DNA from 3 places in the Variovorax sp. VRV01 genome. Region 3 is predicted to be linked to each of the others. Evidence: riboswitches for the same ligand, from Rfam matches in the RefSeq annotation. Region 3 holds a riboswitch; each other region holds the start of a gene.
The links. Region 3 has a riboswitch for glycine ahead of gcvT (glycine cleavage system aminomethyltransferase GcvT). Riboswitches for the same ligand answer to the same signal wherever they lie in the genome.
Positions count from the first base shown of each region.

Region 1: linked by a shared signal. The riboswitch ahead of IB278_RS21475 (D-amino acid dehydrogenase) and the one ahead of gcvT (glycine cleavage system aminomethyltransferase GcvT) in region 3 are both predicted to bind glycine.
Region 2: linked by a shared signal. The riboswitch ahead of IB278_RS26735 (ABC transporter substrate-binding protein) and the one ahead of gcvT (glycine cleavage system aminomethyltransferase GcvT) in region 3 are both predicted to bind glycine.

Region 1 is NZ_JACVBS010000012.1:128,361-130,554, reverse strand. It holds gene IB278_RS21480 (FIST N-terminal domain-containing protein) at 1-34, shown strand, start outside; gene IB278_RS21475 (D-amino acid dehydrogenase) at 53-1,354, opposite strand; glycine riboswitch at 1,446-1,552, opposite strand; glycine riboswitch at 1,599-1,685, opposite strand; gene rfbB (dTDP-glucose 4,6-dehydratase) at 1,779-2,194, shown strand, end outside.
Region 2 is NZ_JACVBS010000018.1:145,481-147,674, forward strand. It holds gene IB278_RS26735 (ABC transporter substrate-binding protein) at 1-928, opposite strand, end outside; glycine riboswitch at 1,052-1,182, opposite strand; gene IB278_RS26740 (hypothetical protein) at 1,324-2,112, opposite strand.
Region 3 is NZ_JACVBS010000004.1:371,392-373,585, forward strand. It holds gene IB278_RS10060 (TRAP transporter large permease) at 1-465, shown strand, start outside; gene IB278_RS10065 (hypothetical protein) at 615-1,163, shown strand; glycine riboswitch at 1,195-1,285, shown strand; glycine riboswitch at 1,298-1,413, shown strand; gene gcvT (glycine cleavage system aminomethyltransferase GcvT) at 1,459-2,194, shown strand, end outside.

The sequences.
Region 1 (2,194 bases), on a different contig from region 3:
CGGCGTGCTGACGGTGTTCACCAGCAAGGACTGAACCCAGCCCTGCCTGTGTTCAGGCCGGTTGCAGCACGCGCGCTGCCGGCGCAGGCAGGCCGGTGAACGCAAAGTCCACCTCGGGCGCGAGCCCGCTCACGATGCGCGCGATCGACTTGCCCGAACCGCAGGCGTGCGTCCAGCCGAGCGTGCCATGGCCGGTGTTCAGGTACAGGTTCGGCAGTTTCGTCTTGCCGATCAGCGGCACGTTGCTCGGTGTCGCGGGGCGCAGGCCGGTCCAGAACTGGGCCTGCGTGGTGTCGCCGGCGCCCGGAAAAAGTTCTTCGACGCGCCGCACGATCGCCTCGCAGCGCACGCGGTTCAGGTCGCGGTCGTAGCCGTTGAGCTCGGCCGTTCCGGCAATGCGCAGGCGGTCGCCCGAGGCCGAGGTGTAGCGCGAGAACACGAGCTTGAACTCGTCATCGGTCAGCGAAACCTGGTGCGCCCTGGAGGCGTCCTTCACCGGCAGCGTCACCGAATAGCCCTTGGCCGGATAGATCGGCAGCCGGATGCCCAGCGGCGCGGCAACGATCGGGCTCAGCGAACCCATCGCGAGCACGAAGGCGTCGCCGCGGATGCGCTGGAAGCGGCCTTCGCTATCGGTGGCTTCGACATGGTCGATGCTGCCGCCGGCCTCGCGCAGCGCCGTGACCGTGTGGCTCATGAGGAACTTCACGCCCGCTGCGGCCGCGCGCTTCGCCAGCTCGCGCGCAAAAAGGTTCGCGTCGCCGGACTCGTCCTCCGCCGTGTAAGTGGCGCCGGCCAGCTTCGGGCGGATGTGGGCGAGGGCGGGCTCGATCTTCACAGCCTCATCGGCCGAGATCACCCGCCGCTCGCAGCCGAGCGCGCGCATCTGTTCGGCCGGCTCCAGGGCGCCGTCGAACTCCTTTTGCGTCGTATAGAAGTGCAGGATGCCCTGCGTGCGCTGGTCGTAATCCAGGCCGGTGTCGCGGCGCAGCTGCTGCAGCACGTCGCGGCTGTAGGTGCCCAGTCGCACGATCTGCTCGATGTTGTGCCGGGTGCGCGCCGGCGTGCATTCGCGCAGGAACTGCAGGCCCCAGAGCCACTGGCGCATGTCGGCGCGGATGCGAAAGAGCAGCGGCGCGTCTTCCTTGCCCAGCCATTGCAGCACCTTGAGCGGAGCGCTCGGGTTGGCCCAGGGCTCGGCATGGCTGACCGAAATCTGCCCGCCGTTGGCAAAGCTGGTTTCGGCGGCCGGCGTGGCCTGCCGGTCGATCACGGTCACCTCGTGGCCGAGTTGCTGGAGGAAGTAAGCCGAAGTCACGCCGAGCAGGCCGGCGCCAAGAACGATCACGCGCATTTCAAGTACCTTTTGAAGATGGGCACTTGAACGGCGGACTTGGTGTGCTACTGATTCAATAGCGAGCAACCGGACGAACGCCGTCCAAGTCGCCGCTCCCCCTGTCCTTGGTACCTGAGAGATTCACCTGTTGCACCTTGCAACGGGTTTGCTCCTTCGGTGCATCGCGCGGGGCGATGGCTCTCCAGACGGCCTGTCAATTGATGCAGTACATGCCACGCAACTCTTTGAAAGAACTTCAAGGTTACGTTCGGCCGACCTGAGCGTTTATGGGAGTTTGCGCCTTCGGTGGAGTAGTCGTAAGTACTACTCGCTCTCCTGCAGTAAACGATTGTAGGCGGAGGCCGCAAAGCCGCCAACCATGAATTTTGACAATTCAGAGCAATGGGATAATTGTCATCGATTCGAAACTTCGGGGAGACTCATGATCCTGGTAACCGGCGGCGCGGGCTTCATCGGCGCCAACTTCGTACTCGACTGGCTGGCGCAGAGCGACGAGCCTGTCGTGAATCTCGACAAACTGACCTACGCCGGCAATCTCGAGACGCTCGCGTCCCTCAAGGGCGACCCGCGGCACATCTTCGCGCAGGGCGACATCGGCGACAGCGCCCTGGTCGATCGCCTGCTGGCCGAGCACAAACCGCGGGCCATTGTGAACTTTGCCGCGGAATCACACGTCGACCGCTCCATCCACGGCCCCGAAGACTTCGTGCAGACCAACGTGCTCGGCACCTTCCGCCTGCTCGAGTCCGTGCGCGGCTACTGGAGCGCGCTGCCGGCCGAACAGAAGGCCGCCTTCCGCTTCCTGCACGTGTCCACCGACGAGGTCTACGGCTCGCT
Region 2 (2,194 bases), on a different contig from region 3:
TGATGGCCATGATGGCGGCCTGCGCGATCTTCGGATTGTCGAAGGGCGGGATGACGTGGTTCAGGTGCAGCGCGAACGAGCCCTTCGGGATCGGGTTGTCGACGGTGATGGCGGAGTTGTTCTTGAGTGCCGTGTACTGCTCCGGCGGCAGCCATTCGATCATGTCGACCTCGCCGTTGGCGAGCGCATTGGCCTGCGTCTGGGCGTCTTTCAGGATGATCCATTCCATGCGGTCGACGTACACGTTCTTGCCACCCGCCGTGCCCGAAGCTGCCTCGGTGCGCGGCACGTACCTGGTGTTCTTCAGGTAGACCACCTTCTCGCCAGGGCGGTACTCTTCCTTCTTGAAGATGTAGGGACCCGAGCCCGTGGCGTCGTCGATCTGCTTGTCGGCCGGCGTGGCGGCCACGCGCGCCGGCATGATGAACGGCGGATTCGACGAGGGCTTGCTCAACGCATCGAGCACCATGCCGAAGCTGTCCTTGAACACCAGCCTGAAGGTGCTGGCATCGACCGCCTCGGCCTTGTCGAGCGCGGCGTACATCTTCTGGCCCAGCCCGTCGCGCTGGCCCCACCGCTTGAGCGACGCCAGCACGTCTTCCGAGGTGACCGGCTTGCCGTCATGAAACTCCAGGCTCTTGCGCAGCGTGAAGGTCCATGTCTTGCCGTCGGCGCCGGTGGTGTACTTGTCGACCATCTGCGGCTTGACCTTGCCCTGTTCGTCCACGCCGAAGAGCGTGTCGTACACGGCATAGCCGTGGTTGCGCGTGACGAACGCAGTGGTCCAGATCGGGTCGAGAATCTTCAGGTCCGACTGCGGCACCAGGCGCAGCACCTTGCCCGCATCCTGTGCGAACGCGCTTGTTGCAGCGGCGGCGGCAAGCATGGCGCCCGCGACAACGGCTTTCAGGTTTCGTTTCGACAGCATCTTCGGTTCTCCGGTTGAAAAATCGTGAGGAACGGGTTTCGATTCAGGCGCGGTGCGCTCGAACAGAAGTCATGAAGAAGAAGCCTCCGGAAGCGCGCAAAGGCCACCCCGCGCACTGCGCGAGATGCCCCTGCTGTCCTTTGGCCTGAGAGATTCACCATGCACGCTCATCGCGCAAGGCTTGCCCCTTCGGCGGCCGCCCTCGGAGTCCTTTGTATTCAGAACCCCGGGCAGCGCTCTCCAGCGTTGGTCAAGTTGTCCAGTCTTGGGACCTGAGCGTTATGGGCTGTCGCCTTCGGTAATGCACTAACTCGAAGCATCGAGCCGGCATTTCTCCTGGACGTTTTCTTCCAAGCAGAATGCGTGCCACTCGGGCACCCACTCGAACGCGTGTGCTACTGCGGCCCGCCGCAGAAGCTCACCCTTTCGGTGGTCCTGGCGGTGAAGTGAAGGCGCGTGGTGGTGGTGTCGCTGGCTGGCGTGTTCTGCGGCCATTCGCTCTGCAGCCACGTGTACTGCCAGCTGTAGGCCTCGCCTGGCCTGGCGGGTTCGCCGTAGGTGATGCGGAGGCTGCCGCTGCTCTCGTCGTGGCAATGCTTCGACCGCTTGTATTCCTTTTCGCTGAAGCAGGCGCGGATCATCTTCGAGCATGAAAAAGGAATGCCTTCGTATACGGCCCTGGTTGCGTCCTCGAGCGGCACGAAGTCGGCCTTGCTGAACGAAGCGCCGCCGCCCGAATACATCTCCGACACCGTCTGGAGCACGGCCGCGGCCCACCGCCCTTCTGCCAGCGGGTAAAGCGCCGGCGCGAGGGAAATGCGCGCGTCCGCCATGCCGGGGTCCGCTGCTTTCCGCATCAACGCGGCCGCATAGCTGCTGAAGTCGTGCAGGCGGCTGAGCTGCCACGTGCCTGCAATGCGCCTGATGCGCGCCATGGCCAGCGGCTCGCCCGAGAACACCGCGTAGTCCCCTGCCGCCGCGCCGCGCGGCCGGTACAGGCCCAGCGCCTGCGGATCGCAGGGCTGCGGCAACAGCGCGCACAAGCGCGCGCGCCAATCCGCATCCAGCGATTCCGGCTTCTTCACCGCATCGAACAACTGCGCCGACGGCGCGGCGCCCACGTGCCCCGCGAGCAGCAGGACGAGCATCGAGGCGGTGGTGCGAAGAATGGGCAGCAGGTTCATGGACCGGCATGGTAGCCAGCCCGCCCGCAAGTTGCTGCAACCAATTGCGGCGCGGGCGAGCCGATGTTGTAGCCTTCGCCCC
Region 3 (2,194 bases):
TCGTCGGCGGTGATCATGTTCATCATCGCCAATGCGGGCCTGTTCGCGTTCCTGATCACGCGCGCAGGCGTGCCCGACGCCATCGGCCACTGGCTGCAGGAAGTGCTGAAGTCGCCCGCGATGTTCCTGCTGGGCGTGAACGCGGCACTGTTCGTCATCGGCATGTTCATCGAGACCAGCGCGGCCATCATCGTGCTCGCGCCGATTCTCGCGCCAGTGGCGGTGCACTTCGGCATCGACCCGGTGCACTTCGGGCTCGTCATGGTAGTGAACCTTGCGCTCGGCATGATCACCCCGCCTTTCGGCGTGAACCTGTTCGCCGCCTGCACGGTGGCGCGCATCTCGCTCGACCGGATCGTGAAGTACCTGGTGCCCTTCGTGCTCGTGATCCTGGCCTGCCTGATGGTGATCACTTACGTGCCATGGATATCGCTGGCGCTGCGCGACCTGGTGTACGCCAAGTAGCGGAACGGCGCGAAAAACAAGGAAGAAACGGCAGCCTGTTCGCAGGCTGCTTTTTTTGTGCGGCGGCGCCGCTGTAAGGCAAACGTTTCACGAAGATGTCACCGCTTGCAACGATGCTGCAGCCCTCGATTCCCGAAAGCTGTGGCGCCATGTTTCCCACCAAGACCGACAAGGCACGCGACGAACTCCAGGGCCGCCAGCGCACGCTGAGCCAGCGCGAACGCGCCTTGCTGCTGATGGCCGACGGCCGGCGTTCGCTGACCGATTTCAGCCCGCTGTTCGCAAGCCGGACCGAAGCCGAGCAGGCGATCCAGGCGCTGATGCGCCAGGGCTACCTGCAGGACGCGCAGGCGGTGGCTGCCGCGGCAGCGCAGGCCGTGGCCCCGCCGCCCGCCCCGGTGCCCGCGGCCGACCCGATACGGCTCGCCACCTCGGCCGACAACTTCGACGGCAAGCGATCCCTGGCCACGACGCGCATGTTCCTGTTCGACATCTGCGAGCGCATGTTCGTGCGCCGCGACCCCAGGTTCGCGCTGCAGATGCGCGACGCCCTGCGCGAGGCGCGCGACCGCGGCGCGATGCTGACCATTGCCGCGCTGATGCTCACCGAGGTCGAGAAAGCCGCGGGCGCCGAGCGGGCCGAATCGCTGCGCGAGCGCATCGACCGGCTGCTGCCGCCGGCCGAGACCGTGCACTGAGCCGCAGACCGGACGGCCGCGATCCACTACACTCCCATGGTCAGGAGAGAGCCCCGCCAGCCGGGGCCGCCGAAGGCGCAGGGGTTTCCCGAACGCTCAGGCAAAAGGACTGACACAGCGCTGGCGCATGCCGGCGTTTCCTTGCTGGAGAGAGGCTGTTGCTTGCATCAATGCGATGCACCAGCCCACCGAAGGAGCAAACCCCGATCGTGGGGCGAATCTCTCAGGTAAAGCGGACAGCAGGGGTGGCCCATGGCTCGCGCCATGGAATTCGTCTGCCCCTTTGGAGTGCCCCGTGGCCGCATCCTCCGACGCCTCTTCCGCCGAACAACTCCTGAAGACCCCGCTGTACGGCCTGCACGTGGAGCTCGGCGCCCGCATGGTGCCGTTTGCCGGCTATTCGATGCCGGTGCAGTACCCCGCCGGCCTCATGGCCGAGCACAGGCACACGCGCGATGCGGCCGGCCTGTTCGACATCTCGCACATGGGCCAGCTGCGCCTGGTGGGCCCGGACGCGGCGGCCGCCTTCGAAACCCTGATGCCGGTCGACGTGATCGACCTCGCCGCCGGCAAGCAGCGCTATGGCCTGCTGCTGAACGACGAGGGCGGCATCCTCGACGACCTGATGTTCTTCAACGAGGGCCACGGCTCGATCTTCGTGATCGTCAACGGCGCCTGCAAGGTGGCGGACATCGCCCACATCCAGCAGCAGATCGGCGCACGCTGCGAAGTGCAGCCCATGCCCGACCACGCGCTGCTCGCGCTGCAGGGGCCGCAGGCGGCCACGGTGCTGGCGCGGCTGTCGCCCGGCATCGAGCGCTTCGTGTTCATGACGGGCGGCGCGGTGCAGATCGGCGGCATTCCGGCCTTCGCCACGCGCAGCGGCTACACCGGCGAGGACGGCTTCGAGATCTCGGTGGCCGGCCAGAATGCAGAGGCGCTGGCCCGCCTGCTGCTGGCGCAGCCCGAGGTCAAGCCCATCGGCCTGGGCGCACGCAATTCGCTGCGGCTGGAAGCGGGGCTGTGCCTCT